DNA from 3 places in the Bradyrhizobium sp. 142 genome. Region 2 is predicted to be linked to each of the others. Evidence: riboswitches for the same ligand, from Rfam matches in the RefSeq annotation. Region 2 holds a riboswitch; each other region holds the start of a gene.
The links. A riboswitch is a leader RNA that binds a small molecule or an ion and turns the genes downstream of it on or off. The one in region 2 is predicted to bind cobalamin.
Positions count from the first base shown of each region.

Region 1: another riboswitch for cobalamin. It lies ahead of IVA82_RS18650 (DUF1636 domain-containing protein); the one in region 2 lies ahead of metE (5-methyltetrahydropteroyltriglutamate--homocysteine S-methyltransferase).
Region 3: another riboswitch for cobalamin. It lies ahead of IVA82_RS18565 (TonB-dependent receptor); the one in region 2 lies ahead of metE (5-methyltetrahydropteroyltriglutamate--homocysteine S-methyltransferase).

Region 1 is NZ_JADPKQ010000200.1:87,833-98,529, reverse strand. It holds gene IVA82_RS18690 (LysR family transcriptional regulator) at 1-33, shown strand, start outside; gene bluB (5,6-dimethylbenzimidazole synthase) at 30-662, opposite strand; gene cobS (adenosylcobinamide-GDP ribazoletransferase) at 667-1,449, opposite strand; gene cobU (bifunctional adenosylcobinamide kinase/adenosylcobinamide-phosphate guanylyltransferase) at 1,446-1,949, opposite strand; gene cbiB (adenosylcobinamide-phosphate synthase CbiB) at 2,078-3,019, shown strand; gene cobD (threonine-phosphate decarboxylase CobD) at 3,031-3,996, shown strand; gene IVA82_RS18660 (cobyric acid synthase) at 4,001-5,449, opposite strand; gene cobO (cob(I)yrinic acid a,c-diamide adenosyltransferase) at 5,459-6,094, opposite strand; cobalamin riboswitch at 6,135-6,356, shown strand; gene IVA82_RS18650 (DUF1636 domain-containing protein) at 6,450-6,824, shown strand; gene cobW (cobalamin biosynthesis protein CobW) at 6,821-7,870, shown strand; gene cobN (cobaltochelatase subunit CobN) at 7,870-10,697, shown strand, end outside.
Region 2 is NZ_JADPKQ010000495.1:11,410-22,106, forward strand. It holds gene IVA82_RS44690 (citryl-CoA lyase) at 1-632, shown strand, start outside; partial or broken gene IVA82_RS44695 (SMP-30/gluconolactonase/LRE family protein) at 629-1,529, shown strand; gene IVA82_RS44700 (GNAT family N-acetyltransferase) at 2,102-2,617, opposite strand; gene IVA82_RS44705 (EAL domain-containing response regulator) at 3,218-4,348, shown strand; gene IVA82_RS44710 (ISNCY family transposase) at 4,369-5,775, opposite strand; gene IVA82_RS44715 (hypothetical protein) at 5,831-6,133, shown strand; partial or broken gene IVA82_RS44720 (diguanylate phosphodiesterase) at 6,246-6,419, shown strand; gene IVA82_RS44725 (4Fe-4S binding protein) at 7,032-7,235, shown strand; gene IVA82_RS44730 (hypothetical protein) at 7,256-7,411, opposite strand; cobalamin riboswitch at 8,328-8,528, shown strand; gene metE (5-methyltetrahydropteroyltriglutamate--homocysteine S-methyltransferase) at 8,628-10,697, shown strand, end outside.
Region 3 is NZ_JADPKQ010000200.1:65,928-76,624, forward strand. It holds gene IVA82_RS18545 (aminotransferase class III-fold pyridoxal phosphate-dependent enzyme) at 28-1,323, opposite strand; gene IVA82_RS18550 (hydantoinase B/oxoprolinase family protein) at 1,320-2,915, opposite strand; gene IVA82_RS18555 (hydantoinase/oxoprolinase family protein) at 2,912-4,921, opposite strand; gene IVA82_RS18560 (PepSY domain-containing protein) at 5,490-6,959, opposite strand; gene IVA82_RS18565 (TonB-dependent receptor) at 6,972-9,332, opposite strand; cobalamin riboswitch at 9,446-9,649, opposite strand; gene IVA82_RS18570 (histidine phosphatase family protein) at 9,725-10,297, shown strand; gene cobT (nicotinate-nucleotide--dimethylbenzimidazole phosphoribosyltransferase) at 10,304-10,697, opposite strand, start outside.

The DNA.
Region 1 (10,697 bases), on a different contig from region 2:
GGCCGTGAGGAGGAAGCCCTCGCGTCGCGTTAACGCCGCAGCGTGAATTCGTCTGCTCCCCGCCGGTGTTCCCATTTTGCCTTCTCGAGCTCGGGTTGATCGCACTCCGCCTCCGGATAGCCGATGCAGAGATAGGCGACGAATTTCCAGGATGCCGGCACGTCGAGAATGGCGTGGATGCGATCCGGACTGAGGATGGATACCCAGCCGAGCCCGATGCCATCGGCGCGGGCGGCGAGCCACATTGCGGTGATCGCGGCGACCACGGAATATTCCGTCGTCTCGGGCATCGTTGCGCGGCCGAGGCCGTGGCCGATATCGCTGGTCTTGTCGGAGAAGACGGCGAGGTGTCCCGGGGCCTGTTCGAGGCCCGAGAGCTTCAGTGTGGCATAGCGCGCTGCGCGCTCGCCGGCGTAGGTATTCAGGGCGTCGGCGTTGCAGGCCTTGAAGTCGTCGATCACATCGCGGCGCCGTGCCGACTCGTCGACGGTGACGAAGCGCCAAGGCTGGCTCAGGCCGACCGACGGCGAGAGGCAAGCCGTCTCGATCAGGCGATCGATGGCTCCCTCCGGCAGCGGATCGCTACGAAAACGGCGCACGTCGCGTCGCCACACGAAAAGTTCGCGCAATTGCCGGCGAAAGATATCGTCGAACTCGACCATGAGGTCATCGTCCCATCTGAAAGGCCGCTGCCACCAGCAGGATCAGGATCTCACCTGACTGTTCGAACGCGCCAAGGATGTCGCCGGTCTGTCCGCCAATCTGCCGCACGACAAGCCGCGCCAGGATCAGTCCGGCGAGCGACAGCACGATCATGGCAACCAGCGCCTTTCCCGGTCCGAGCGCAAGGGCAAGACAAAGGGTTCCGAGAGCGAAGGCGACGGCCACGCTGCGCCCCGGGGGCGATCCGGCGCTCGCGGACAGCCCGTCGGGCCGCGCCGGGGGCACCAGCGACATGAACGCCGGCAGGCCTGCGCGGGCCGCGGCGTGCGCAGCGCACAGCGCAAGTGCGACCAGCCACGGGTCTGCGATGGCCGCCAGCGCACTCCAGCGCAGGCTGAACGACAGGATCAGCGCACAGACGCCATAAGTGCCGATCCGGCTGTCGCGCATGATCTCGAGCTTGCGCTCACGCGTCCGGCCGCCGCCGAGCCCGTCCGCGGTGTCGGCAAATCCATCCTCGTGCAGCGCGCCGGTGATGAGCGCGGTCGCGGACAGTGCGAGCAGGGCGGATGGACCCGGCGTCAATCCCAACTTGGTCGCCACCGCATAGACCGCAGCGCCCAAAAGGCCAACCAGCAGCCCGGCGACCGGCAGCGCCCAGGTCGCGCGCGTGACGGCACCGTCACCGGCGGGCTTCGATGAACCCACCGGCAGGATCGTGACGAACGACACCGCGATCCTGAGATCTGCGATGACGTCTTTCAGAAATTCGGCGTGGGGCATCATTTCAGTCTCATCGGCAGGCCCGCGACGACGAACTCGACCTCGTCGGCGACATCAGCGATGATCTGGTTCATGATCCCGGCAGCGTCGCGGAAGCTGCGCGCCAGCGCGTTGTCGGGCACGATGCCGAGACCAACCTCGTTGGTGACGAAGACGACGGGGCTCTTGAAGCGGGGTAGGGCGCCGGCAAGCTCTGTGACTTCGCGCTCCCAGTCGCGCTCCGCGTGGAGCAGGTTGGAAAGCCACAGCGTCAGGCAGTCGACGAGCCTTGCGCCGCCGCCATCGGTCGCGACCAGCGCCTGCGCGAGATTGAGCGGCACCTCGCGCTCGATCCAATCGGTTCCGCGCCGCGCGCGATGCGTTGCGATGCGCTCTTCCATCTCCGCATCGAGCGCCTCGGCCGTCGCGACATAGACGGGTCGTCCGGGAAAGGCGCGGGCGCGCGCTTCGGCACGCTTGCTCTTGCCTGATCGCGCTCCGCCTGTGATCAAGATGACGGCCATGAAGGTCTCCTGTCGGCCAGCACTAATCACCAAATGCGCGCAAAGACAAAGCCGAAATCAGGCGTACAGGGGCTTGCGCTGGGCCGGGGCTTTGCGCAACAGGGACGGAGCGAGACGGGGGGACGTACGTGGGCTTTGCGGGTGCGATGGTGGTGGCGATGGCGGTGGATGCCCTGGTGGGCTGGCCGTCGTGGCTGTTCGCGCGGATCGGCCATCCCGTGACCTGGCTCGGCCGGCTGATCGCCGCCGTCGACGCTGCCTGGAATCGGCCTTCCGATCCGCCGGCGCTGCGCCGCGCGGCGGGTGTCGCTGGCGCGCTCGTCGCGATCGCGCTGGCGGTTGCGCTTGGCTGGACGCTTCAATCCGCGCTGTCGTTTGGCTGGATGCAGATCGCGCTGGTCGGCGTGCTGGCCTGGCCGTTGGTCGCGTTGCGCTCGCTCCATGACCATGTCGCCGCCGTCGCGAAACCCTTGCAGGCCGGCGACATCGCCGGCGCGCGCGAGGCGGTTGCGCGCATTGTCGGCCGCGATCCTGCTGCGCTCGATGATGCCGGCATCGCGCGCGCGGCGATCGAGAGCCTCGCGGAAAACGCCTCCGACGGCATCGTGGCGCCGGTGTTCTGGGGCGCCCTGTTCGGCCTGCCCGGGATTCTCGGCTACAAGGCGATCAACACGCTGGATTCCATGATCGGCCATCGCACCGAACGGCACGAGACCTTCGGCTGGGCGGCTGCGCGGATCGACGATGTCGCCAATTTCGTTCCGGCGCGGCTGACCGGATTTCTCTTCGTGCTGCTGGCGCCGCGGCGAGCGGAGGCGCTGTCGTGCATGACGCGCGATGCGCGCCGCCATCGCTCGCCCAACGCCGGCTGGCCGGAAGCGGCGATGGCCGGCGCGCTTGGCGTGCGACTGAGCGGCCCCCGCATTTATCACGACAGCACTACCAACGAGCCCTGGCTGAACGAAGGCGCGCGCGATCCGCTCGCCGCCGACATCACTGATGCCCTGGCAGTCTACCGCCGCGCCATGCTGCTGCTCGCCGGCGTTCTTGCGATCCTGGCGTTCGCGTGAAAGAACAGGACATGCGTGAGCACGGCGGAAATCTCGATCAGGCCCGGCTGCGGTTTGGCGGCCGCGCGGAGGACTGGATCGACCTCTCGACCGGGATCAACCGGCTGCCTTATCCGGTGGGCGAGATCGACGCGCATCATTGGAATGCGTTGCCGTCGCGGTCCGAGATCGAAACTCTGCATCAGGCCGCGCAGCACGCGTATGGCACGAGCGCGCCGATCATTGCGATGAGCGGCGCGCAGGCCGCTATACAATTATTGCCGCAGCTTGCGCCGCACGGCCGGGCGCGCATTCTCGCGCCGACCTATAACGAGTATGCTGCGGTCCTGTCCGTCGCGGGCTGGGAGGTCGAACAGGTCAGCGAGCTCGACGCGCTTGCGGGCGCGGACCTCGCCATTGTCGTCAATCCCAACAATCCCGATGGCCGGTGCCATCCACCGAAGGATCTGCTGGCGCTGCTGCCGTGCGTCGGCCGCCTCGTGATTGACGAGAGCTTTGCCGACGCCGTTCCGCATTTGTCGCTGGCTTCGGAAGCGGAGCGGGCAGAGCTGTTGATCCTGCGCTCCTTTGGAAAATTCTACGGACTCGCCGGCCTGCGGCTCGGCTTTGCGCTTGGCAATGCGGCCGACATTGCGAGACTCGCGGCGATGTCTGGCCCCTGGCCAATATCGGGAGCGGCGATTGCGATTGGTCGCCGAGCGTTGCGCGATGACGATTGGGCCAGAGCAACCTCAGCGCGCCTCGCGCGCGATAGTCTGAGACTCGACGCCATGGCGCAATCGCAGGGCTGGCGGCTCGCTGGCGGCACGCCCCTGTTTCGTCTCTACGAGACGGCCGACGCGCCCGCCGCGCAGGAAAAACTTGCGCGTGGTCGGATCTGGTCCCGCGTCTTCGCGCAGCAACCGACATGGCTGCGCCTAGGGCTGCCGGGCAGCGAAGTCGAATGGGCACGTCTCGCCGAGGTTCTTTCGCGCTGAACGCTTAGCGCGCTAACGCGAGCAAGCCTTCAACATCGAGATGGGTTTCGATGTGATCGGCGAGCGCATCGAGCGCGCTTTCGATCCTGGCGTGATACGGCTCGTCGCCGGCGGGAATGTCGAGCCTTGCGAGATATGCCTTGCGAAAATCGTCCGAAGTGAAGAGGCCGTGCAGATAGCTGCCCTGCACGCGTCCATCGGCAGAGATCGCGCCTTCCGGCGCGCCGTCGAGCCGCGCGAAGTGGCGGGCGCGATCGGGCCCATCGGTCTGGCCGATGTGGATTTCGTAGGCCTGGATCGGTAGATCCGTGGCCGCGTGCACGGCCGAGACACGCGTCAGCGTCTTCTGCGCGCTCATCTCTGTCGTCACATCCAAAAGTCCAAGACCCGGCGTTTCGCCGGCCGGTCCTTCAATCCCGTCGGGGTCGGCGACGCTGCGTCCGAGCATCTGATAGCCGCCGCAGAGGCCGAGCACATGGCCGCCTCTGCGGTGATGGGCCACGAGATCGATGTCCCAGCCTTGCGCGCGCAGGAAAGCGAGATCGCCGCGCGTCGATTTGGAGCCGGGGATGATGACGAGATGCACATCGCCGGGGATTGCTTCGCCCGGACGCACCATCATGAGATCGACGCCAGGCTCGAGCTTGAGTGGATCCAGATCGTCGAAGTTGGCGATGCGCGACAACGCAAGACAGGCGATCTTGCATTGACCCGGCTTTCGCGCATCGCTTAGGCCCAGCGCATCTTCGGCCGGAAGCTCGCCGGCGCGGGCAAACCAGGGCAGCACGCCGAAACCGCGCCAAGCAGTCTTTTCTTCGATCAACCTGTAGCCGTCGTCGAACAGCGTGGGATCACCGCGGAACTTGTTGATGACGAAACCCCGGATCATCGCGGCATCATCCGGATCGATCACCGTCTTGATGCCGACGAGTTGTGCGATGACGCCGCCGCGATCGATGTCGCCGACCAGCACGACCGGCACATCGGCCTTGCGCGCAAATCCCATATTGGCGATATCGGCCTTGCGCAGATTGACCTCGGCCGCGCTGCCGGCGCCTTCGACCAGCACGAGATCGGCGCGTGCCTTCAGCCGCTCAAAGCTCTCCAGCACCGCGCCCATCAGCTGTGGCTTCATCGCCGCATACTCACGCGCCCGCACGGTTGCGACGCGTTTTCCCTGCACGATCACCTGCGCGCCGACATCGGTCTCGGGCTTGAGCAGCACCGGGTTCATGTCGGTGTGCGGTTCGGTGCCGGCGGCGAGCGCCTGGAGTGCCTGGGCGCGGCCGATCTCGCCGCCGTCAACGGTGACGGCGGCATTGTTCGACATGTTCTGCGGCTTGAACGGGAGCACGCGCAGGCCGCGGCGTGTGAAGGCACGTGCAAGGCCGGCGACGATGAGCGACTTGCCCACGTCCGAGCCGGCCCCCTGGATCATCAATGCGCGCGCCATCGCGAGGTCTCAGAACTCGACGCCGGCTTGCGCCTTGATGCCGGAGCGGAACGGATGCTTGACCAGCGTCATCTCGGTGACGAGGTCGGCGATCTCGATCAATTCGTCCTTGGCGTTGCGGCCGGTGAGGACGACATGCGTCATCGGCGGCTTGTGCTTTGTCAGGAACTCGACGACCTCAGCGATGTCGAGATAGTCGTAGCGCAGCGCGATGTTGATCTCGTCGAGCACGACCATGCGCAAGCTGGAATCGAGAATAAGCTCCCTGGCCTTCTCCCAGCCGGCACGCGCAGCGGCGATGTCGCGCGCGCGGTCCTGCGTCTCCCAGGTGAAGCCTTCGCCCATCGCATGGAACTGGCAGAGATCGCCGAAATGGCCGGTGAGCAGGCGCCGCTCGCCAGTGTCCCATGCGCCCTTGATGAATTGCACGACCGCGCAAGGAAAGCCGTGGGCGACGCAGCGCACGATCATGCCAAAGGCGGAGGACGACTTGCCCTTGCCGGCGCCGGTGTGGACGATGATGAGGCCCTTTTCGCCGCTCTTGGTCGCCATGATCTTGTCGCGGGCGATCTTCTTCTTGGCCATTTTCGCGGCGTGGCGGGCGTCGGTTTCCTCGACCGTTCGGGTATCCGGTTCAGGCGTCATCGGACAGGGTCCTTCGGCTTGACAAGTGGCGGCCGTGGGCAAATGGTGGGCCGGTGTTGGTTCCTGTCCTACGACAGGCGAAGAGGGAATGCGATAGGGTCCGAATCAGCAAGATTTGGGTCCAAAATGCAGCCGCCCCCGCGACCGTGACCGGAGAGATGCCCAAAGCCACTGACCCCCGCGGGGATCGGGAAGGCGGGGATCGAAGGGCGAAAGCCCTGCTCCGCAAGCCGGGAGACCTGCCAGCGCGGAAGTTTTGGACCGGCGGACGGGGTGTTCCGCGACGGGGAAGCGGGCCTTCGCAAGAATGGTTCGCGCGCCTCATCGCCTCCCGCTGTTTATCCTGGAAGAGGCGATGACCGTCACACTTCACGTCTGTATCACCTGCCGTGCCGGCCAGACGCTTGGCGAGGGCGAGGTCGCGCCGGGCAAGCGCCTGCACGGCGCGATTCTCGATGCCGGCGTGCCCGATGGCGTTATCGTTGTTCCCGTCGAATGCCTGTCGGCCTGTAGCCAGGGTTGCTCGGTCGCGCTCAGCGCGCCGGGCCGCTGGTCCTATGTCTACGGCCGGCTGTCGGAAGCCCATGCGTGCGACGTGATTGCGGGCGCCGCGGCCTATGCCAGCGCGCCCGATGGCATCGTGCCCTGGCGCAGCCGGCCCGAAATCTTCCGCAAGCAATCGCTTGCCCGCATTCCTCCCATCGCCGCCCTGCCGGAGCCCGCCGAATGAATTCGCTTGCAAAAGTCCCGGTCACCGTCGTCACGGGTTTTCTCGGCTCCGGCAAGACGACGCTGATCCAGCATCTGCTTGCCAATGCCAACGGCAAGAAGCTCGCGGTGCTCGTCAACGAGTTCGGCAGTGTCGGCGTCGATGGCGACATTTTGAAATCCTGCGCCGATGCCAGCTGCCCGGAAGAGAACATCATCGAACTTGCCAACGGTTGCATCTGCTGCACCGTCGCCGATGATTTCATTCCGACCATGGAGCGGTTGCTGGCGCGGCCGGTGCGGCCCGACCACATCCTGATCGAGACCTCGGGCCTGGCGCTGCCCAAGCCGCTGCTCAAGGCGTTCGATTGGCCACAGATCCGCTCGCGCATCACCGTCGACGGCGTGATCGCGCTCGCCGATGCCGAGGCTGTCGCCGCCGGCCGTTTCGCGCCGAACCCGTACGCGGTCGAAGCGCAGCGCGCGGCGGACGCGAATCTCGATCACGAGACGCCGCTGTCGGAAGTGTTCGAGGATCAGATCGCCTGCGCCGACATCGTGCTGCTGACCAAGGCCGACCTGGCCGGCGCGGCGGGACTAGAAGCGGCCAGGGCTGCCATCACGGCCGAGATGTCGCGCAGCGTGCCGATGCTGGCGGTCACCGACGGCGCCATCGACGCGCGCCTCATCCTCGGTCTCGGCGCTGCTGCGGAGAATGATCTCGCGGCGCGTCCCTCCCATCATGACGGAGAGGAAGAGCACGAGCACGACGATTTTGCCTCCGTGGTGATCGATCTTCCGGAGGTCACGGATATCGACGCGCTGGTCGCGTCGGTCCAGCGTCTCGCACGAGAGCAGAATGTGCTGCGCGCCAAGGGCTATATCGCAGTGGCGGGCAAGCCGATGCGCTTGCTGCTCCAGGCGGTCGGCGAGCGGGTGCGGCACCAGTTCGACAAGCCCTGGGGAGCGGGCGCGCGGCAGTCAAAACTCGTCGTGATCGGCGAGCATGGCGATATCGACGAGGCCGCGATCAAGGCGGGATTTGGTTTTTCAGGATCTGGCATCTGATGCACGTCGTCTTCCGCGAGAGCCGCGGTCTCGAGGAGACCGCGACGCCAAGGGACATCGGCCAGAACCCGGCCGATCTCGTGGTGCTCTCGTTTTCGGACTCTGATCTTGCTGCGTTCGCGTCCGGCTGGCGGCGCGGCCGTGACAGCCTGCCGTCGCTGCGGCTGGCGAACCTTGCGGAGCTGCGCCATCCGCTGTCGGTCGACACCTATATCGAGCGCACGCTCTCGCAGGCGCGCGGCATTCTGGTGCGCTTGATCGGCGGCTTGTCCTACTGGTCCTATGGGCTCGCGGCCCTGCATCAGCTGGCGAAGGAGCGCAACATCGTGCTGGCCGTACTGCCGGCCGACGGCCGCGACGACGCGCGGTTAGACGCCTACTCGACCCTGCCGGTCTCGACGCTGCGCCGGCTGAAAGTGCTCTGCGACACCGGCGGCCCGGTCGCAGCCCAAGCTGCGATCGCGCAGCTTGGGCTGGCGTCCGGCCTCTATGCCGGGCCGGTCGTCGGCGAGATCACCGTTCCCGATATGGGTTTTTATGATCCAGCGCGCGGTGTCATTGCGGCGCCGATGGCCAGCGAGGGCAAGCCACGCGCGGTGGTGACCTTCTATCGCTCGTATCTCACCGCGGCGGATACAGGTCCGATCGATGCCTTGATCGCGGCGCTGCGCGGCGAGGGCTTTGACGCCTACGGCGTGTTCGTCACCTCGCTGAAGGCTGCGGGCGTCGCGGATTGGTTGCGAACTCATCTCGCACAAGATCCCGCCGCCGCGATCGTCAATGCGACGGCCTTCTCGGCAATGGGGAATGACGGCACGACGCCGTTCGATGCCGTTCCATGCCCGGTGTTTCAGGTCGCACTCTCGACGGCGCGGCGCGAGGACTGGGAGGGATCGCTACGCGGCCTGTCGCCCGGCGATCTTGCGATGCATGTGGTGCTGCCCGAGGTCGATGGTCGCCTGTTCACGGGCGTGGTGAGCTTCAAGTCGGCCGCGATGCGCGATCCCGATCTGCAATTCTCGCACCTTGCGCATCGCGCGGATGAAGAGCGGGTGAAGGCCGTCGCCGCGCGCGTCGCGGCCTGGCAGCGGCTTGCGGAGAAGCGGACAAGCGACAAGCGGCTGGCGATCGTGCTCTCGAACTATCCGGGACGCCCGCACCAGATCGCGCATGCGGTTGGTCTGGATGCGCTCGCCTCGGTCGAGGCATTGCTGTCGGACCTGGCTGGCGCCGGCTACGACCTCGTGCCGATACAAGCGCTCGGCGAGACCCTGCTGAACCGGCTATTGACCTGGAACGTCGCCGACTATCGCGCGGCTCTCTCGCGTCTCCCACAGGATTTGCAGGATGATCTCGCGCGTGCCTGGGGCGCACCGGAAGATGATCCGAGCTGCCGCGATGACGCGTTCCACTTCGCCGCGATCATTTGCGGCAAGTCGATCATCGCAGTCCAGCCCGAGCGCGGTGACGCGACTACCCGCGGTGCCGACTATCACGATCTAGCGCGCACGCCGCGCCACGCCTATGTCGCCTTCTATCTCTGGCTCCGCGCGCAGGGCATCGACGCCGCCGTGCACATGGGCGCGCACGGCACGCTGGAATGGCTGCCCGGAAAATCCGTGGCGCTGTCATCAAGCTGCTGGCCGGAAGCCCTGATCGGCGATCTGCCAATCATCTATCCCTTCATCGTCAACGATCCCGGCGAGGCCGCACAGGCCAAGCGGCGCACGGGCGCGGTGACGATCGGCCATCTGCCGCCGCCGCTTGCCGCGTCCGCTGTGCCGGATGGTCTGCGCCGGCTCGAACAACTCCTCGACGAATATTCGACCGCCGATGGTCTGGATCCCGCCCGCCGCCAGCGACTGATCGCTGCGATTCGCGACGAAGCTCGTGTGGCCGGATTGGAAGACGATCTCGGCCTCGATGCGTCGGCCGCACCGGCGGAAGCCATCCCACGGATCGATCGTTTCGTCTGCGATCTCAAGGAAAGTCAGTTCGGCGACGGTTTGCACGTATTCGGCCGCGGCGCCTGCGGCGATGCCGAGCGGGACGCGCTGAGTGCGGCACTCGCGGGCAGGCGTGTTGCGCCGGGACCGTCGGGCTCACCCTATCGCGGGCGCCAGGAGGTGCTGCCGACCGGGCGCAATCTCTTTGCGGTCGATCCGCGCGCGGTGCCGACGCCGTCGGCGCATGCGCAAGGCATCAAGCTCGCGGAAGAGCTGCTCCGCCGTCACTTGCAGGATCATGGCGACTGGCCGAAAGGACTCGTAGTTGACCTCTGGGGCTCGGCAACGATGCGCACGGCGGGCGAAGAGTTTGCGATGGCGCTGCATCTGGCCGGCGTCGCGCCGCGCTGGGATCATGCGTCCGGCCGCGTGACCGGCTACGACATCATCGCGCCGGCTGAGCTCGGCCGCCCCCGCATCGACGTCACGCTGCGTGTGTCGGGCCTGTTCCGCGATGTTTTTGCAGAACTGGCGCAATTGTTTGAAGCCGCCGCCGAGGCGCTCTCGGCGCGCGAGGACGAGGGCGACGAAAATCCTTATCGCCATCGCGCATCCCGCGTGTTCGCGCCGCGCCCCGGACAATATGGCGTCGGTCTGTCGTCGATCCCGGACGTTTTCACGTCTGATAGCCGCGAGGCGGCGGGCGAAGCCTGGCTGTCGGCATCGTCCTGGGCGTTCTCCGCCGACGGCGCGATCAAGCCGGATCGCGCCGGCATCGAATCGCGGCTCGCATCTGCCGACGCTTTCGTCCACGTTCAGGACTTGCCGGAAACGGATCTTCTGCTCGCCGCCGACTATGCTGCTCACGAAGCAGGTGTTGC
Region 2 (10,697 bases):
CGCTGGTCGCGTCCGTTGACCACGGTCCGCACGCGCCCTCCATCGCAATTGCGCAGATGGCGGTGAGCTGCGGGCTGCCCCTGAACGGTGCGATGGCCTCCGCGATCAATACGCTCGATGACGTGCACGGCGGAGCAGGGGAGCAGGCGGTCGAACTCTACGAAGATGTGCTGCGGAGGCGCGATGGCCTAGAGATCGGCGAGGCCGCGGCCGCCGCAATCGACCATTTCACCGCAAGGCGCGGCAAATATCTGCCCGGCTTCGGCCACCGGTTTCATCCGGTCGACCCGCGCGCGGCACCGCTATTGGCGCTGGTGGATGGCGCAGGTGCTGAGGGCAGTGTCAGCGGCGACTATGCCAAGGCCGCCCGCGCGATCGAGCGCGTGATGCAGCAGCGCAAGGGCAAACTCATCCCAATGAACATTGATGGCGCGACCGCGGTCATTTATGGCGAGCTCGGCTTCGCGCCTCCGCTGGCGCGCGGCGTCTTCTGCCTGTCGCGCGCGGTCGGAATCCTGGCCCACGCCTGGGAACAGACCAGGCGCAAGGATCGTAACAAGGGACCGATGCCCAAGCAGTTTGGCTACAAATATGAGGGCCAGCCGCGCCGCACGCTGGGAGGCGCGTCATGATGTATCTCGACAAGCCGCCTCAGCTGGTTGAGACCCGCGTGTTCTCGTCGATGCCGGCGGAATTTCGTCGCCCTGGTGTTTCCTCGAAATGGGCCGGATGCCAACCGCGGGGGCCATCCGGTGGATTGTTTCATCGAGGGGCCGTCGTTCGACAAGTCCGGGAATCTCTACGTCGTCGATATCCCCTTCGGCCGCATTTTCCGGATTTCGCGCGACGGCATCTGGTCTCTGATAATCGAATATGACGGCTGGCCGAATGGTCTGAAGATCGCACCTGATGGCCGCGTGCTGGTGGCCGACTACATGAACGGCCTCATGGAGCTCGATCCGCAGCGGGATACTATCAGCCCGCTTCTGGGGCACCGCAATTCCGAGTCCTTCAGAGGCTGCAACGACCTGCATATCGCGACCAACGGCGACATCTATTTCACCGATCAGGGGCAAACTGGATTGCACGATCCGACCGGCCGGGTGTTCCGACTGCGTCCTGACGGCCGGCTCGATTGCCTGATTTCGAACGGGCCAAGCCCGAACGGGCTGGTGCTCAGTCCCGACGAGGCCGTGTTGTTCGTTGCAATGACGCGCGACAACAGCATTTGGCGCGTGCCGCTGATGCGTGACGGCGGGGTTGCGAAGGTGGGACGGTTCAGCTTGTTCTTCGGGACCAGCGGTCCTGACGGGTTGACGATGGATCAAAAAGGGCGGCTCTTTGTCGCTCACGCCTCCCTCGGCCACGTCTTCGTCATGGTGCCGAACGGCGAAACGATCGCCCGCATCAAGTCCTGCGCTGGGGCGACCTGCACGAACCTCGTATTGGAGGCGGCAAACGGCACATTGCTCATTACGGAATCCTCTACCGGATCAGTGTTGATGGCTGATCTCGCTCACCTTCCTTGAACGTTAGCCAGCAGGAGTGACAAGGTGGTACCGAATCCTTTCACGCGACGGTCCACCGAATCAAGATGCAGGAAGGAGCCCGGTAGATGATTGGCTTGCCAGTTGCCGAGGCATTGTACTTGGCGACGAATGGATCGCATTTGTGTGCGGTGATCCGAAACGGCGTCAGTACGTCGCATTGTGTGGGAAGCACGAAAGAGCGACTCGGCTATCGTTTGTAAGGCTGGGTCGGGCTTCGCCCCCAACGGGCCGCCGCCGACCTGGCTCCGCGCCTTTTAGCCGGGCCGGTTTCGGCTCGCGGTCCACGAGCCTTGAGAAGACCATCGTATCGCTTCGCACCATGAAGAACGATTTGATGGCTGATACCCGCCAAGAAGGTCGAAGAGGTAACCCGCTCGCAGTGGGAATAAGCACCGCATCAGCGTCGAGGTTCTCGATCATCCTCGGCCGCGACGCACGCGTTGGAGCGTTCGTTTTGAGAACCAACAAGCAGCAGGATTTGCTGCTTTGAAAGTCTTTACTGATAGGCCCAGGAGCACTTTTAACTGTGTGGAGCAGAGATCGCAGTACTGTCATAGCCTCTTGCGCGCGCGCAATCCTCCAACCCGATATCCCCTCTCCTCGTAGAAACGGCGTACCCGTTCTAAGGCCGGATAGCCATCCGGGGGCAACGCAACCTCAATCATCTGCCAGCCTCGGCGCTTCGCCTCCGAATGTACCGCCTCGAGCAGATGCCGACCGTGGTCAGAGCTTCGGAAGTCGCGAGAAACCCATAGCTCCTGAAGCACACCGTACGCTCCGGCTGCTCTCACGGCCTGTACGGCCGAGATGGCAGCGACCCCTACAATCTGCCCCGTGGCTTGTTCCTCGATGACAAAAATGAAGCCCTCTTCGGGATCCTGAATCAGGCGCAAAGCCGCCTGCGTCGCGCCTTCAAGACTGAACTCTGGTCCGGGGCCACCTAATTCAGAAAGTAGCTTTTCGACGGCTTCTGCGATCGCGTTCTCATCTCCTGGCACGCCTTTGCGCAAAGCCGTGCCCCCGTGGGGCAGGCGTTGCGCTTCAGCGCCAACACGAACACCCGTCATATTTGTCCCTCTAGTCCCTCTTGAGGAAATCCATGTTCAGAAGGATACAGAAAATGCAACTGAGAGCAACTATCAAGCTCGGTAGGGAATAGGACGTCCGCACTCGCAATAAGCAACAGAGGTGCGGTAAGTGCAAGCTGTTGCCGTTCTCAGAATCGACTGCGGCTTGACCTACTGCGAATTCATGATGGACTTCCTTCGATTGAAAGGAAATCCACGAGACTGCACATTCGCGCGTGGGCAGGCCGGCCATGCCGATCAAAGATTTCGTAAGAGTGATTGCCGATCGTCACTCACGAGCGACTCGATTCAGTAGATCTTGCAGCATGATAATCGCCGTGCCATAGGGCGCATCAGCTCGGCGCGTCTGAAGGTGAGATTCCCAAACTCGCGTGCGTCACTCGTACAAAATTGCGCGAAGCGGGGCAGGTATCATACGCGTGCGCCCGACAAAATCGTCTGAACAACATCGCGAAAGATTTTGCACGCTAATGCACTATCTTAAGCTTACCTCGAAGAATCGAAAGATAATGGCAAGCACTGCTTGTTTGGACCTTCGCTCCTCGGTTAAGGGACCGTCACGGAACGGGAGTGGTTGCGATGGAGCATGGGCAGGCCGAACTGGTCGGAGGGAAACCTGTAATCTTCGGCCAGCGTAAGGTGCGGCCGCGAGCGTGCGTGGCCGTCGGCAAGCGGCATCTGCGCGCGTTTCTACGGGATGTGCTGGAGGATATGGGGTTTGTTATCAGCGAATGCGGGACTGCTGACGAGCTGCCGCACGTACTCTGCACGGAATTCCCTGATCTGATCCTGCTCGGCATTGGCTCGGATCGCATCGAGCCTGGACGATTGCTCGAGATACTCGTACGCGAAGAATTTGCAGGCAGAGTGCTGGCGTTCGGCGCCCGCGAGTCGATCGTCATGACGGCAGTGCAGCAGGTCGGGGGCGAATATGGACTTGATATGCTGCCGCCGCTGAGGACGCCGTTTGCAGCCGAGACGCTGCGCGATCGGGTCGCCATGCTCTTGCCCAGAGAGCCGGCGCCCCGTCCCGCAGTCCATGTCGGAGAAGCCTTACACGCTGGCTGGCTTGAGCTCTGGTATGAGCCGAACTTTGACGCGTGTACCCTCAGCCGCCGCGGCGCCGAGGCGCTTGTGCGAATGCGGCACCCGACCTGGGGCGTTGTTCCACCAGCCTATTTCATCCCGGAGGCTCACGATCCGCATTTTAGGGAGTTGTCGCAGTTCGTGATCGACCGCGCGATCAAGGATTGGCAGTATCTTCTGGAGCAGCAAACTTCGATCGATCTCTCCATCAATCTCCCGGCAGCATTCCTGATTGACCCGCAGGCGGTACGCGATCTCTGTCAGCGCATGCCGTCGCACCCCGCTTTCGGCGGCTTGACGATTGAAATCGAGAGCGAGGAAGCGATCCAGAACCTAGATCTCCTGATCGAGGTCGCGCGTGAGGTTCGCTTTCACAACATTGGCCTTGTAATCGACAATGTCGGCGCCAATTGGCCGCAGCTGATGGGGATCGAAAAATTCCCGTTCATGAAATTAAAAGTGGACCGGCAGTACGTCGCCGGTTGCGGAAATGGGCCCCTGAAGCGAACGGTGTGCCGCCATATCGTCGATCTAGCTACTTCTCAGCGCAAAATTGACGTTTCCAGGATTGAGGTCAATGGGTTGCCGCAAAACAAAACCCGCCGGGGTGAGCGGCGGGCCTGAGTTTGCTTAGGTTGAGGTGGTTACTGGACGGATTGTTTTTCCATTGTGCGACCGATGTTGACGACGTTGTCGGCGATGACGCCCAGCCCGACCCAACGCTTCATTCCGGCATCGCCTTTGTAGCGGCAGCGATCGAGCCCGTGTCGCCGCTTGACCACGCTGATGCGTCCCTCGCACCCGGTCCGCCATTTTTGTCCGTTGCGGAACCAGCGCTTCCTCTGCTCTCGTTTGCGCTCGGGGCTCTTGGTCGAACGGTTGGGAATGCAGACGCGCTTGACGCCCTGGGCTTTCGCCGCTGCCTCGTTCTTGGCGGAGTAGAATGCGGCGTCCGCTGCCACCAAGTGCGGCGGACGCCCCAGCATTGCTCGGTGCGTCTCGATGGCGGCAATCAGCAAATCCGAATCGCTCGGACGCCGATCATAGACCTCGTAGTCGATCACGATCTGGTCCTCGGCCTCTTGCAACTTCACCATCTTGCCGAACTCGTTCGGCTTGCCGGCCTTGCCTTTGCGAATGATCTCCGTCGATGGCTCGAACAGGCTGAGGATCTTGCCTTCGGCGTGTGTGTCGCCACGGAAGATACGCGCTCTCGTCTGCTTCATCACTTGCTTGACCAGCGGCACCATCGCGTCGAGCTCCTGGCGTAGGCCGTCGAGCACCAGCTGCTGCAGGACGTTCCTCGCACGCTTCGTTCCTCTGGCGACCTCTTTGGAGAACCGCTTCGCCTGTCCCACCACTCGACTGGTCGCATTGAGCAGCTTGCCATAGGATCGATTGAGCTTCTCCCGGCTCTGCTTAGCTCTGGAGCGCGCCGCCCGGGCGATGTCCAGGACCCGCAGCTTCACGCTGCGACTGCGGTCGCACAGCTTGGCGCCAGTCTCTCCGGCGATCTTGCCAATCCTTTTCATGGTGCGGATCAGAACTCGCACGCCATCGCCCAACAAGCTCGAATCGGTCGGATAGTGGACGTTGGTCTCCACCACGGTGGTGTCCACGCGCATTCGGCGCCCGGCCGCCAACCCATTGGCCTGAGCCAGCTTCACCAGCCTTTGGTGAATCTGCTTGACCACCTCGGGCCCCACCGCCACGCCCCAACGTCCCATCGTCTTTGCATCGGGCGTCTTGCCGGCGCCGACGCGGGTGAAGTCGCGGTACACCAGATTGGCGCGCACCTCGCGCTCCAGCACGCCATAGCTCCAGTTGCGGATGTGCTTGAGGATCAACAAGCGCAACACCATCTCGGCCGGCGCGCCCAGCCGACCACGACTGCGGCTCTTGGGATGCCGTCTCGCCAGCGCTTCGTACACTGCAGCTACGATCTGTTCATCCGCCAGCACCCGGTCGGCGTGCTCCATCCAACCTTCGCGAAGATCGCTCACTTCTTCAGTGATCAACCCATCGCCAAAGCTGAGCTGTGCCCGCCGCATCTTAATCACGCCGTCCTCCCGAGCGCATTCGACGCGGCTCCGGACGCAGCAAATCATGATTGAGTTCGCAAATGGTCTCGATCGATTGCTTCAGCTTCTGATAGTTGTCCAGCCAGCGGCGAACCTCGGCGACGCGCTCGCGACGCACGCTGAGTTGCCGCGTGCGTCCACCAGCATAGGTGACCGTCAGAACAAACACCCGGTGCCCTTCGCCACGCGCGCATTTCGGGCAGTCTTTGGTATGTCGGACAGTGCGTTCCAGCAGCGAGCCACGCAGCAATTCGCCGGTGACCGGCAGCTTGCCGACAAGCTTCTCGCGCGCTCGAAGGGATCGATCTCGAATCATTCACAAGAATGAATCAGATCGCAGTCGCCCCTGTCAATTTCAAATCCGTCCGGCCTTGCAGGTTTCCAGGCCCTGAGCGATTCTCCCACAGCAACCGCGCACTTCATTTTTGCGCCGGAAAGTAGCTAAAGAGTACAGTGTGCGCACCGTTGCCGCAGGTGTGGAGAGCCACGCCGACCTGATCGCTGTGACCGAACTCGGCTTCGACCTTGCGCAGGGCCATCTGTTCGGAAAGGCCATGCCGCTGAAGCAATTTGCACAGTCATCTTTCAGCCCTGTTCCACTTCGTCCAAAATAGTTGCATGAGGAGTGGCTGAGCACAGCCAGGCAAAGCGTACCAGCGCTCGCCCGCGCCGCCATGCCTACTCGGCACCAGGCATGCGGCTGACTGCAATTAAATCGGTCACTTTGCAAAGCCAGTATCGCTCCTCCCGGCGGAACTTCATTTCCCTCCGAAGCGACGCCGAAGGTTATTGTAGCACAAACCCGTTTTGGCAAGCCTCCAGCGAGTCAATCCGCGGAGTTAACGTTGCAGCCGTGAGCGAGGCTTGCACAAAACCTCCAGTCAGGGCGTGTGACCGGAGGTTTGCCGAGATCCGGCGTAGACGTGCGTCGGCTCGCGGCTTTTAGTCGCGCCGCCAGTTTCGGAATCGTCGAGCGTCGCTTGGCCCCGCGCTGCCATGCCAGACAAAACCGACGGAAGCTCGCAGCGGTCGACTGGCTCTCGGAGTAGGGCCCGAGGGCTCGCATAGCTTGAAATTGAAGTGGCCCGTTGCTGTCGCAGATGCAACATGGTCTCAGACCCGGGACAGCACAATTGGGCAAATTGCCCATCATTGAGCGCGTCTGTGTTTGGCACGGCATTTGAAAGGGATCGCCAATGGCATCGCTCGCCAAGGAGTCGGAAGGCATGGCTTACAAGATCGTCGCTTCGCAATGCACCGTTTGTGGGGCATGCGAGTTCGAGTGTCCCAACGCGGCGATCAGCCTCAAGCGTGACATTTACGTTATCGATGCCAAAAAGTGTACGGAGTGCGAGGGCCATTCCGACACGCCGCAATGCGCGGTCGTCTGTCCGGTGCCTGACACCTGTGTCCCGTCTAAGACAGCATAAGCAGCCGCGTCCAGACGGCTTCACCGCTCGATTTCGCGAACGAAGTAGTAGATGTCGAGCTTGAGGAGGCCGCCGACCGCATGGGGCGCATCGAGGTCGATCAACATCGTTATGACCTTAAGGCGCTGATCGACTCCGAGAAGCCCTCGAAGGGCTCTGTCAGAGGACACGGTCAAATTTGTCTCGAATAAGGACAAGGCCGCCTCGATGCTCCAGTCGCCGCGTTGAGGCTTATCGTCGCTGGCTGACGAGCCGAGGCGAGGTGGACGGGCGTCGAATATCGCAAGATCGATTTGCAGGATATCTAAAGCTACGTCACGGCCGAAGCCGAAGAGAGGTCTTCTCGCGCGACGAGATCGGTCCGGAGATCCTGAAGACGTGCGAGAAGCTCGGCATCCGCTTGGCCGTGGTCACCGTGCACGAGTGCATGGAGTCTAGGGTTATAGCACGATCCCGCCGCCCGCGCTTTCGCCGCTTACTCCAGTTTCGCAAGTCAGCGTGCATCCTGAGGTCCGGAACTGTTCCTGCGATGTCGCGCAGGCCAACGTCCAGGCTGCACCACCCGCCAAGCGGCGACGGACACAACGAAGGCGCGCGCCAAAGTCGCTCAGCAGGTGAGTGCCTGGCCAGGAGATCATCTTGACCAACGCCACGGACGCGATCGAGCTCGCGGCTCGTCGCGGGGTCAGCCGAACACAGGCAGTCCGACCTGATCATCCGTTCGATCCTGGAGTAATCCGGCCTTTGCAATTCCTAAGGAGCCTCATCGCGCTGTGATCAAACGGATGCCGGCCGAGGATGATCGCAACTTCCTCACGGGCGAGTTCGAGAAGCTGCTGACGGAAAAGACCAGGCTTTGTCGCGATCACGCAGATGTCGAAAGCGCCCGGGCGCGTTCGTTCTGCTCGCGCTAGCTCATCCGACTACGCGAACAGGGTGTTGAGCGGACGCATTCACAAGCGGAGCCTCCACAGATCCACGCGTTTTCACGAGGCCGGGAGTAAGTTTGTTGTAGCCTACCTAGTACAGTTCGCAATCGCTTGGGCAATATCGCAGCGACACTCAGTAGGTTGACGGATCGATCCTCGTGCGCATAATGCCAGCCGTCGTGGTCTCCGGATTTCGTTTGATCCGGAGCTAAGAGGGAAGCCGGTGCAATGCCGGCGCTGCCCCCGCAACTGTAAGCGGCGAGCCGCTGTCCAACGAAGTCACTGAAGCCATGCGGCTTCGGGAAGGCCGGATAGCAGCGACGACCCGCGAGCCAGGAGACCTGCCTCGACAATATATCGTCCACGGGCGGGGTGTCCCGGTGTGCGCCAAGCAGCTGTCGCTCACGCGATATTCGCTGCATGCGTCCGCCATGGCCTTTGCCCCAATTATGGGGTCTGAGCTATGTCTATTCTTTCGCTTCCCGTTGCCACACTGGGGATGTCACGCATCGGCCCACGACGCGAACTCAAATTCGCGCTTGAGAGCTACTGGGCGGGAAACTCCAGCGAAGCCGAGCTCCTCGAGGCGGGGAGTGGACTTCGTGCCGCTAATTGGGCACGGCAGAAATCCCGCGGTGCGACCGTCATTCCTTCGAATGACTTCTCGTTTTACGACCATGTGCTCGATACCAGCGTAATGGTCGGCGCCATTCCCGACGTCTACGGCTGGACCGAAGGTCCTGTGTCGCTCAAGACCTACTTCACCATGGCGCGTGGCGCTCAGGACGGTGGTCACGCTCAGCATGGGCCTGGCGTAGCCGCACAGGAAATGACGAAGTGGTTCGATACCAACTACCACTACATGGTGCCGGAATTTCACCAGGATCAGATCTTTAAGTATTCCTCTCGAAAGCCGATCGAGGAATATGAGGAGGCAAAAAGCCTCGGCTACCAAACGCGCCCCGTCCTAGTTGGCCCAGTCACTTTCCTGAAGCTCGGCAAAAGCGCAAATCCCGCATTCAATCCGCTGTCGCTGCTTGATAGGCTCCTCCCAGTCTATGTCGATGTTCTCCGCGAACTAGCCTCGCGCGGTGCTGAATGGGTTCAGCTCGACGAGCCATGCCTAGTGATGGACGTCGACGAAGCATCGCGGGCGGCTGTCCGCCGGGCCTATGCTCATTTCGCAAAGGTTGTGCCGGCCCTTAAAATCATGCTGGCCACTTATTTCGGCGCTATCGGCGACAATCTTGAAACAGCCTTGGCCTTGCCCGTTGCCGGGCTTCATGTCGATCTGGTTCGGGCACCCGACCAGTTGGACGCAATTGTCGCCAAAGCCCGCAGAGATCTCGTGGTCTCGCTAGGCGTCGTTGATGGTCGCAACGTCTGGCGCTCCAATCTTGCGGCGCTGGTCGACCAACTTGCCCCTATGGTCAAAAAGCTGGGCAGGGACCGTGTTCAGATTGCTCCTTCCTGCTCGCTGCTTCATGTTCCGATCGACATTGAGCTAGAGACCGATCTCGATCCCAATCTGAAGACGTGGCTGGCGTTCTCAGTTCAGAAGATCAAGGAACTCTCGATATTGGGCAAAGCGCTGGCCGGCCATGCTGCCGAGGTGGCCGATGAACTTGCGCTTTCGGAGGACGAAGCCGTGACCCGCGAAACATCGCCCGAGATTCACAATGCGAATGTCGCCGGACGAATGGCCGCAATCGACGATAGCATGCGTCGCCGTCGCAGTGCGTTCACCCAGCGTGCCGACGTCCAGCGCGTCGCGTTCGCATTGCCGATGTTTCCAACGACAACCATCGGATCCTTCCCGCAAACGGTCGACGTCCGAAATGCGCGTGCGGCTCATGCGCGGGGAGCGCTGAATGACGCGCAGTACGAGCAGCTTCTGAAAGCGGAGACAGCCCGTACCGTGCAGTGGCAGGAAGATATCGGCCTGGACGTGCTCGTACATGGTGAGTTCGAGCGCAATGACATGGTTCAATACTTTGCCGAGCAGCTGTTGGGATTCGCTTTCACCAAGCACGGTTGGGTTCAGTCTTATGGGTCGCGGTACGTTCGTCCGCCTATCCTGTTCGGAGATGTTTCCCGGCCGAAGCCGATGACCGTTGAATGGTGGCGCTATGCGCAGTCTCTGACCAAGAAACCCGTCAAGGCTATGCTGACCGGACCGGTGACGATCCTGAACTGGTCGTTTGTCCGCGACGACATCTCGCGGAGCGAGACATGCCGTCAGATCGCTCTTGCGATCCGAGATGAGGTCATCGATCTTGAGGCGGCTGGAGCGACCATGATCCAGATCGACGAGGCTGCGTTGCGGGAGGGATTGCCGCTACGCAAATCGCAGTGGAGGAACTATCTCGATTGGGCAGTGGACAGCTTCCGCGTTTGCTCCTCCGCTGTCGCCGACGGAACTCAGATCCATACCCACATGTGTTATTCCGAGTTCAACGAAATCATCGATGCGATCGCAGCAATGGATGCTGACGTCATTTCAATCGAGACGTCGCGTTCTAAGATGGAATTG
Region 3 (10,697 bases), on a different contig from region 2:
GACGGCGCGGTGGGGCGTGGTCGGCGTTCACCCGTGGACCTCGTCGGCAATGTCCAGGCCGTGGTCGAGCGCATCCAGGAGCTGCTCGGCCTCAGGCTCGGAGATCACGAGCGGCGGCGCGAGGAACAGCGAGGTCTGCTCGCCGCTGGTCCCGATCACTGCGCCGGCCTCCAGCGCCCGCGTCGCCACGCGCGAGGCGATCGGCACCTCGCTCGTATCGGCATGCCAGGTGCGCCAATCCGGACCGTGCAGCTCCACCGTCCAATGCAGCCCCTGCCCCGCCACGCGCTGCACGCCCGGATGTTTTTGCGCAATGCCGAGCAGGCGGCGGGTGAACAGTTTTTCGAGGCTGCGTACGTGCTCCAGAATCTTCTCTTCGGTGATGACCTTCAGGTAAGCGCTGACGGCGGACATGCTGATCGGATGACCGCGCAGCGTGCCATAATTCTGCCAGCTCGTGCCCTTGAGCCGCTCGACGATCGCCTTCGACACCACGACCGCGGCGACCGCAGCCGCGCCGCCGCCGAGCGATTTTCCGAGGGTCACGATGTCGGGGCGGCTCGCAGCCCCCTGGAATGCGAACCAGCGTCCGGCGCGCCCTGCGCCGGTGACGACTTCGTCCGCGATCCAGTATGAGCCGGCCGCCCGCGCGCAGCGCGCCACCTCGTCCTGATACGCGCCGTCGTAATAGATCCCGCCTTGCGTGTAGTCGATGATCGTTGCCGCCGTGTCCGAGAGCAGGCGCGTCGCGTCCGCCAGATATTCGCTCGGAGGCGCATTGTTGGCCGGCGCGCCATGGATCGCGCCGGCCGGCGCCGGCAATATCCGCACCGGCGCCATCGGTGACGGCCGCTGCGATCCGCCGGCGTGAACCGCGAGCCCACCGTGCCATTGCGGCTGCACCGTCATGCTGCGCGACAGGCCCGTGAGCCCGTGATAAGCGCGTTCGCGCGTCGCGAGCGCGGAGCGCTGCGTGAGTGCCTGGCAGAGCGACAGCGCCATGTCGTTGGCCTCGCTGCCGCTGATGCAGAACCGGACCGCGCCGACCCAATCCTCTTCGCCCTTGAACGCGATGGCCATCAAATCGTCGGCGGCCTGCTCGCGCCCGACCCAGGTCCAGCCTTCGTTCACGACCGGCGTATCCGCCGCGCGGCGGATTGCTTCCACCATCGCAGGATGACGGTGTCCGAGACCGCCGCCGGTGTTGCTGCCGTCGATGAGCCGGCGACCGTCCGCAAGATGGAAGTAGACGCCCTCGCCACCAACCACGGTCATTGGCGCAGCTTCGCCCGCATTGAGCCCGGTTCGCAGCAAATTGCTCATCGTAACTCCTTCATTTCCGCGGCCTCCGCGCCGTAGCCGCCGCCACCGCAGGTTTCGATGGTGACGAGATCGCCTTGTTGCAACACCAGGTTCGACTTGCCGTCGATTGCGACGCTTGCGCCTTGGCGGATCAGCGAGATGCGGCACGGCTTGCCGGGCTCGCCGCCCTGCATGCCGAACGGCGGAATCACCATGCGCTCGATGCAGGTGGTCAGGTGCATCGACTTCGCCAGAATGCGGTAGGCGCGAACGACGCCGTCGCCGCCGCGATAGGTGCCCGCGCCACCCGAATGCTGGCGGATGGTCTGTTGTTCGACGCGGATCGCGTAGCTCGCCTCGATCACCTCAACCGGCGTGTTCGAGGTGTTGGACAGATGCACCCGCGTCGCCGATATGCCCGGCCGATCGTGGCGCGCGCCTTCGCCGCCGCCGTGAACTTCGTACAGCATGCGCCATGACCCGTTCTGGCGGGGTTCGGCAAAGAACAGCACGCCCGCAGTGGTCGCCCCGCCGGCCGACAAATGCTGCGGAATCGTGTCCTGCATCGCGCGGAAGATCGCATCGACGATGCGCATGGACGTCTCGTGGTTGCCGGCGGCAACCGAGGCGGTCCAGCCCGGCTCCAGGATCGAGCCCGGGCGCGTGATGATGGTCAAAGGCCGCAGTGCGCCCACGTTCTGCTGCATGTCGCGCCCGCTCATGATGCGCGCGGCGTAGGCAGCGGCGGAGCGTGCCATGAACGGCGTCGTGTTGCAGAAATTGGAAACGCGGTCGCAGCTTCCGGACAAGTCGAAGGTCGCCTCGTCGCCGGCAATGGTGATCTTGACGTGAATGCGCGCCGGCGCATTGTCCACGCCGCCGTCGTCGAGATAATCCTCGCCTTCATAGACGCCGTCCGGCAGTGCGCGAAGCGCCTCGCGCATCTCGATCTCCGACAGATCGTGCAAGCGCGCCTGCGTCGCCGTGAACACCGCCTTGCCGTGCGCGCGGCAGAGCTCGACGATGCGCCGCTCGCCAGCCTTGGTCGCCGCGATCTGGGCGAGCAGATCGCCTTCGCAGGCCTCGGGATCCCTGACATTGGCCTTGAGCAGTTGCATGATGGGCGCGCTGACGCCGGCCGCCGTCGCGATCAGCACCGGCGGAATGCGCATCGCCTCCTGGAACGTGTCGATGGCTTTGGCAAAATAGCTGCCGGGCCAGGTGCCGCCGATATCGGGCCAGTGTGCGAGGCTGACCGCGAACGCCACGATCTCGCCGTCGACGAAGACGGGACGCGCGACCTTGACGTCGTTGAGGTGATTGCCGCCGAGCGCGCCGAGATTGTAGATCAGCACATCGCCGTCGTTGAGGGTGTCGGCCGGCACCACCTTCAGCAGCTCGGGAATCGTGTAGGCCATTGCGCCGAGATGAATCGGGATATCGCGGCCCTGCCCGACCAGGCCGCCGCGAGCATCCGTGATCGCCGACGACAGATCGCCGGCCTCCCGCAGCAGCGGCGAGCGCGCCGAGCGCGTCATCACCAGGCTCATCTCCTCGGCCGCGGCGGAGAACCCGTGCCTGATGACTTCGACGACGAAGGGGTCGAGCTTCATGGCGTTCCCCGCGTCAGGAACAGGTTGCCGGTGGCGTCTGGCCTTGCTTGCCAGCCGGGCGGCACCACAACGGTCGACCAAGCGTCTTCGATGATGGCGGGACCACTGACCACATCGGACGCCGCGGCGCGGTCGACGATCGCGGTCGCAATGTCATGGAAGCTTTCGAATGAGCAGATTCGACGACCGGTCGACGCGGCCCGGACCACAGTCGACGGCCGGCTCACAACGGTCGTCGATGGGCGGCGCGCCTGCACCCGCACCGACTCGATGACGCAGCTCTCGTTCGTCGCATAGCCGAAGAGCTCGTGATGCCGCGCCAGAAAATCCGTCTTCAGACGCGTCGCGTCGAGCGGCAGCGTGAATGGCACCGGAATGGCATCGTTCTGCGCCGCGTAGCGCATCAGGGCGGCCAGTTCGACATCGATCTCGGCTTGCGCGACGCCATTGGCGATCAGTGGCGCCGAGGCATCGCCAATCAGCGTCGCAATCCGCTCCGAAACGCGACCGAGATCGATGCCGTCGAGCGCCGCGCGCAACGTCTGCTGCTGGAGAAAGCTGAAATCGGCGGTGAGGCAGCCCAGCGCGGAAAACGCGCTCGACGCGCTTGGCACCACGATCGATTCAATGCCGTAGAGATCGACGAGACCCGCGGCATGCATCGGGCCGCCGCCGCCAAAGGCGAGCAGCGTGCAATCGCGCCCGTCGATGCCGCGCTCGACCGTGACGCGGCGCAGCGCGCGGGCCATCGTTGCGTTAGCGACCTTGATGATGCCGAGCGCCGTTTCGGTGATGCTCAGCCCCAAGGCTTGCGCGATCGGCTCTATGACGCCGACGGCAGCCTTGATGTCGATGCCAATGCGGTCGCCGAGCTTGGTCTCGGGATTGAGATAGCCGAGGACGGCATTGGCGTCGGTGATGGTGGGCTCGGTGCCGCCGCGGCCATAGCAGGCCGGCCCCGGCTCGGAGCCCGCGCTCTCCGGCCCAACCGTCAGGCCGCCGGGCCCGTTGCGCACGATCGATCCGCCGCCCGCCCCGATCGAGTGAACCGCGAGCATCGGCTGACGCAGCGGCTTGTCGCCGAGCATCCGGCCGTCCGTCATCTCGGCCTGGCCATCGACGATGAGGCAGACGTCCGTCGTGGTGCCGCCCATGTCGAAGGTCAGCATGCGCGAGGTGCCGAGCTGGCGCGCGATGCTGACGGAGGCCGACACACCGGCCGCCGGCCCCGACATCGCCATCACCAGTGGCCGCCGCTTCACCGCCGAGATCGGGACCATGGCACCGGCCGAATGAAACACCTGCAAGCCGGCGCCGATCGGCAGCCGCTGCTCCAACTCGCTGAGGTATTCGACCGCGATCGGCATCGCCGCCGCGTTGAACACGGTCGCCGAAGTGCGTTCGTATTCACGCGCCTCGGGATTGACCTCATGCGACAGCGAGACGTGGGCGACGACGTCCTTGAGACGCTCGCCGAGGATCTTTTCGTGCAGCGGGTTGGCATAGGCATGAAGCAGGGCCACCGCGACGCTCTGGACGCCGGTCTGCTTCAGCCACCCGATCAGCCGCTCGATCTCCGCTTCATCCAACCCCTTCAGCACCCGTCCTTCGTGATCGAGACGCTCGGCGAGCCCGAAGCAGAGTTCAGCCGGCACCAGCGGCGGCGATTTCGGCGGGACGTTGAGACGATAGAGATCGCGCCGGCGGTAGCGCGCGATCTCGAGCACATCGGCAAATCCGTCGGTCGCGACCAGTGCCACCTGCGGCAGCCGGCCTTCGACGATGGCGTTGGTCACGCGCGTGGTGCCGTGCACGAAGCGTTTGACCTCGCTCTTGCGCAGACCCACGGCCTCGATGGCCTCGAGCATTGCCTGAACAGGAGCCTGCGGCCGCGACGGCACCTTCGCGATCCGCGTCTCCGCGGAATCGCGCCGGATCGCGATGATGTCGGTAAAGGTGCCACCGATATCGGTGCCGACTTCCCAATGACTGGCGGAATCGCTCATGTGCAGGGATCAGCTACGGATGACGTCCGGACCGGACGCCGGGTGCTTCCCATCCATCGCGACGTCCAAATGCCGAACTGAAACTGCCCATCATGCACCCTGTCATGCCACCGCCTGCGAGCGTGCGACAGAGCTATGGGCTCCGGATAGTGCCAGAGTTTGCCGCAAGCCACTGGACCAGCGCCCAAGGGACGCCGCGCCCGTCGCCACCGGCTGCACGTTTTGGTGCAGAGGTGCTCGCAAAGAGTGCAAGGGAACGCGGACTGTTCCACCTGAAAAAAGTGCTGTGCACCACGGATTCTCCCGCGCCGAACGCGGCGCGCGCTGCACTGCGACCCAATCCCCACCAATCTTCTGTCTAATTTGAAGGCGATCGAACGATCGCCGCGGTGTCTTCGGGCGCCCACGAGCTATGCATGGCGGTCGGCTCAGCCTCTCTTTATTGTACGAACAGTAAGAGTGCTATTGCCGCATCGGCGGGAAGCCGATGCCGACGCAACCTGCGATTCTCGAAAGCAGCGCAGACCGGCATCGAACCGATGGACGGTCACACGAGGATTGACTTGCCTCAACCACCCCCGGCGGGCGCATTTGCGCTCGAAACTCGGGCAACCACAGAGGACCGCAGACGCCGCCAGCCGATGACGACCCCGGTGGCGGAAAACACCAGCCCAAGCATACATAAGCCGACGATCAGGGTGTCGCGGAGACGCGGGCGTGCCTGCAGCACCGGAAAGTCGAGCGTATGCAGCGCGCCGTAGAACCAGCGATAGGCCCGACGCGACGAATCCAGCCTTTGCAGCACGCTCCCGTTGGCCCCGTCGACATCGAACCAGAGGTTGCCGCAGCGAGAGCGATAAATGGGCGCACCCAGGACGATAGACTGTGCGGGATAGTCGTCGTCACCGGCAAGAACCGACGGCATGTCGCATCCAACGGCAAGACGCATCGTCAAACCCTGAACTTCGCGCGCATTCAAAAATCCCGTCCGTCCGCTACGCGCAGCTTCGCCTACCCCAATCAGAGCTTGCTCGCCGAGACTAATCCGCTCGCGTCGATAGAGGTTGCCATTGAAGGCAAACCATTCGACTTCGCGGGCGGCTGACGGTATCGGCTTCCGATCGAGCGATGCGGCTGTCGTCCAGTCGGGCGAAGCATTCGTCACGCCGGCTTCAGCCGCGCTCAACTGCCCGCGCGAGAACAGCCGACCGTGATCCATGGAAAGCCAGCCGCTTAAGATCCAGCTCAGCACGAACACCATCGCCACGAGGCCGATGAAGTGATGCAGGGCATGCCAACCGCGGTATGGCGAGGAGATTCGCCGCTTACGAATCCTGATTCGGGCGATTCCGAGCGCCGTGCCCAATACCGCCGCGATCAGGGCCAGCAGCGACAATGTCCAGACCACGCGATCCCACAGCGCCCAGTTGCTTCGCAGGACCGTGGGATAGATCCAGTGCAGGACGCTACCGACCATATTCCAGCCGCGCTCGCGTCGTGTCGTATCCAGGACGATTTCGCCGGTGTGCGAGGAGACATAGATCTCCGTCCCGGCGGCATCGCCAAGGGCCACACGAAACAGCGGTCGGTGGCGATCAAAACCGTTCGGCACGGTCCATTGATCATAGTCTGCGTGAGCGAGGATGGTTGCGCTTTCGGCATCGAGCCCGCGATTGCGGGCATGATTCTGCGCCAGGGCGAGCGCAAGTTCGGCAGATGTTACCGATGCGTCGGCTCCGTCCGAGGCGCGGACCGCGCGCACAGATGACGCTCCCGAGACGATGTACACCGGTCCATCGCTGCGTTGGATCAGTCGACCGCGCGTGGAATCGGCGATGCCGCTGGCGACCACCGCGTCAGAAACAGTAATCGTGACCCGCTCGCGATCCACCGTCGCAAGAGCGGCAAACCGTTCCGTTTCCGTCAGCGACGGAAACGGAACAAAGTGCATCACGATTCCCGTCGCGAACCACATCGCGAACAGCACGCAGAATGCGATTCCGAGCCAGCGGTGCAGCAGGATGATCGCGCCCATCATGGGTTCAACGCCCTACCATTTGAACGCGGCCGATATCTCGTAGGTGCGCGGCGCGCCCAGGAGGATCTGATCGGGATAGAACGGATCGCCCCAGATCGCGTAGCGCTTGTCGGCGATGTTGCGGACGCGGAAGGTCAGGCGGGCCTGGTCGACCGCAGAGAATACCGCCTTGGGGATATCGACGAAGGCGTAGACATCGGCCACGGTGTAGGCCTTCAGCGTCACGACATTCGCATCGGTGTTGTAGCGGTCGCCGACATGGCGGCCGACGATGCCGAGCTCGACCGGCCACGGTGTGAAGAAGCGGTAGGACGCGCCGGCATTCGCAACGATCCGCGGCACGTTCGGCGGTGTATTGCCCGAGAACGAGCCGCCGGCGAAATTGTAGTCGGCATAGCGGGCATCGACATAGGCGATGTTGCCCCAGAGCCGTAAAGGCTCGATCGGGCGCACCGAGGCGGCGAGCTCGACGCCTTTCGATTCCTGGCGTCCGGCGATGTTGAGCTGCATGCCGCCCGCGGCGGCATAGACGTTCTTGCGCAGGATATCGTAGGCCGAGAACGACCACTCCGCCCGGTTGTCCCAGAACAGGTGCTTGACGCCGGTCTCGTAGGTGCGTGCGGTCGTCAGATTGAGCGGCTGGGTCGGCGCGAGCAGGAAGATGTTATTGGCCGAGATGTCGGCGCCCGTGGCGTACTGGCTGAAGAAGGTCAAGCCGGGAACGGCCTCCCAGGTGTAGCCGATGCGGCCGGTCACTGGGGCCCAGGATTTCGAGAACGGGAAGTTCGCCTTCTCCAGCCCGGCTGGGTCGGTCGAATTGCGATCGAGCCCGATATGCTCCACGCGCAGGCCGCCGACAAGGGCGAAGCTTCGCGTGAGCTTCAGCCGGTCCTCGAACGAGAGCGCCTCGTTGTCGATGCGCGCGGTCTGTTGCTGCGTCGTGAGCAGGCCGTAGTAGCCGCGGGCGGGATCGACCAGCGAAACGGAGTCGCCGGGGAAATTTGCGGCTCCCGGCCGAACAAAATCCAGATAGCTTGACGAAAGCGTCGTCACCAGGCGGTTGTCGAAGCCTGCGATGTTCGCATCCCAGGTCAGGTCGGTGATGTTGCCAACCAGGCGCTGGCTGTGCGCGACATAGAACCGTTCACGATCGACCGTGTTCGTACCAGAGTTGAATGCCTCGATCTCATTGTTAAACCAAGTTCGCTCGGCGCCGTAGCCATAGGCTTGGCTTTTCAACGTCAGGTCAGGCGCCAGCTTCAGCTCAAAACCACCGCGCAGCCACACCTCTTGCGCCACGTTTCGATTGTCGAGGACATTGTAGTTGGTGTTGAACGTGCGGTCGTCGATTGTGACAGCGCCGAGATTCGTTCCGTTATAGTTCGAGACATAGTTGCCCGAGACGATACCGGTCGTGGCGTGCGAGCCGCTGAAGGCGATCGGCACCAGCGGAACGCCCCAATAGGCCTTCGAGCGATCCTCGCGGTACTCGATCGCGCCCCAGATCTTGAGACTGTCGGAGATGCGGTAGTTGAGCTGCCCCGAGACATCGAGCGTCTTGATATTGGTGTCGTCGACAAAACCGTTGAGCGAGGATCGGCTGAGGTCGAAGCGGTAGTCAAGGCCCTGGACGTTGGTGCTGCCGCCAGAGCCGAAATGCGCCCGGAAGGAAGCCAGGGAATCCCAGGAAACGTCAGCCTCGTTGCGGATCGGTCCGGTGTGCGGCTGCTTGGTGACGAGGTTGATCGCGCCGCCAGCGGCGCCCTCGCCCGAGATCAACGAGGCCGGCCCTTTCACAAATTCCACGGCTTCCAGATTAGCCGTGTCGGCGATTCGCGAGGTCATGTTCTGCGGGCCGATCTTGATGCCGTTGTAGAGCGTGTTGATCTGGCTGTTGGTGAAGCCGCGCATCGAGAAGGCCGAAGGCTCGGCCGGATTGTCGCCGGAGGTGACGCCGACCGCGCCCTGCGCGACGTCAGACACAGTGCGATAGCCCTGCTCGCGCATGGTTTCGGCCGAGATCACCTCGACGGTTGCCGGGATCTCACGCACGGTCAGGCCGAGGCGCGAGGCGCTCTCGGCGACCGCATTGGTGTTGAGCGGCGTCTGCGCCGTGGCAGCCGGCACGACCGGCGTCGGCGCGGCCGGTGCTGCAGCCGGCCTGCTCGCCGCCGCGCGACGCGCCCCCTGTCCCGCGCGTCGGGCTGGCTTGGCCGGCCTGCGGGACTGTTCAGGCGCGGTGACCTCGACGGGCGGCAGCGGGTCGCGGACCTGCTGCGCCAACGCAGCGGGGATATTAGCGGCAACAAACGACGTAAGGGCAGCAGACGCGAGCAAAAAATGACGCGGTCGCACACTACGGACGGAAAACATGGTTTTAGACCTCGGTATGACGTCAGTGGCACGTCACAGCGAACGAGGTCTCACCCTTGGCTTGTCAGCCTTCGATGAAGCCGAATGTCTGTACTCCCCGACCGACATCTTCGCGTGTGACCACGGCTGACGGCAGGTCTCCTGGCTCGCGGGTCATCACCTCAGCGTCGCCTTCCCGGGACCGAGATACCCAGTGGCTCGTGACGCAAGATTCGCCGCTTACAGTTGCGGGGGCAGCCGCGGCATTGGGGACAACGTCCCCGCACCGCATTCCCTTTTCATCCCCGGATGGGGAAACCGTCACGGCCATCTAGGATTACGACCCAGATGGAGTCAATGTGCCTGTTGCGGCGTTGTTGCCACAGCGACCAACTTTTCTTGGATATTTTCGCATGGAGGGCGAGACCTTCCTCTGGCTAGTACGTCATGCGGCCGTCGACGGCGTCGCGGGGACGATCCATGCCGCCGACGCGCCGGCCGGCCTCGGCGATCGCGCGCAGCTGGAGCGGCTGCGGCGGTATCTGCCGCAGGACGCGAATTGTTACGCGAGCCCGTCACGGCGCACGGTCGAGACGGCGCGCGCGCTCGGGCTCGAACCGGAGTTGGTGGACGAATTGAACGAACAGGATTTTGGCGACTGGACCGGTCGGCGGCACGACGATCTTGCCGCGACGGGCGGCGAGGCCTATGCGCAATTCTGGAGCGATCCGGCGCGCGCTCGGCCACCGGGCGGCGAGAGCTTCGAGGATCAGGTCGCGCGCGTTCGACTGGGCCTGTCGCGAGTCGGAGCGGGATCCGCAACGCTGGTCGTGCATTCCGGCACGATCCGGGCCGCCCTGTGCATCGCGCTCGACCTGACGCCGGAAGCGGCCCTGCGTTTCGTGATCGATCCACTGTCTCTCACGCGTATCGACCGGCTCGCGACCGGCTGGCGCGTCGTCTCCGTCAATCAGCGCACGGCTTGAGCCGGATCAGGCCGGACGATCCGGCACATTGGCCTGCGCAAACGTCGCCATGCCGTTGTGAAGACTGCAGGCAAGCCGCACCAGCGGCAGCGCGATCGCGGCGCCCGACCCTTCCCCGAGCCTGAGATCGAGGCTGATCAACGGCTGGACGTTCAGGGCGCGAAGCACCAGCCGATGCCCCTGCTCCGCCGATTGGTGCGACGCCAGCAGGAACGGCTGGCACGTCGGGTTGAGGCGCACCGCCGCCAGGGCCGCGACCGAGACAATGAATCCGTCGATCAGGATCGGGATGCGGGCTTGCGCGGCCGCGATGATCGCGCCGCAGATCGCCGCGATTTCGAGACCACCGACGGCACACAGGATCTTTTCGGCCGATGCACCGGCAATCCCATGACGCGCG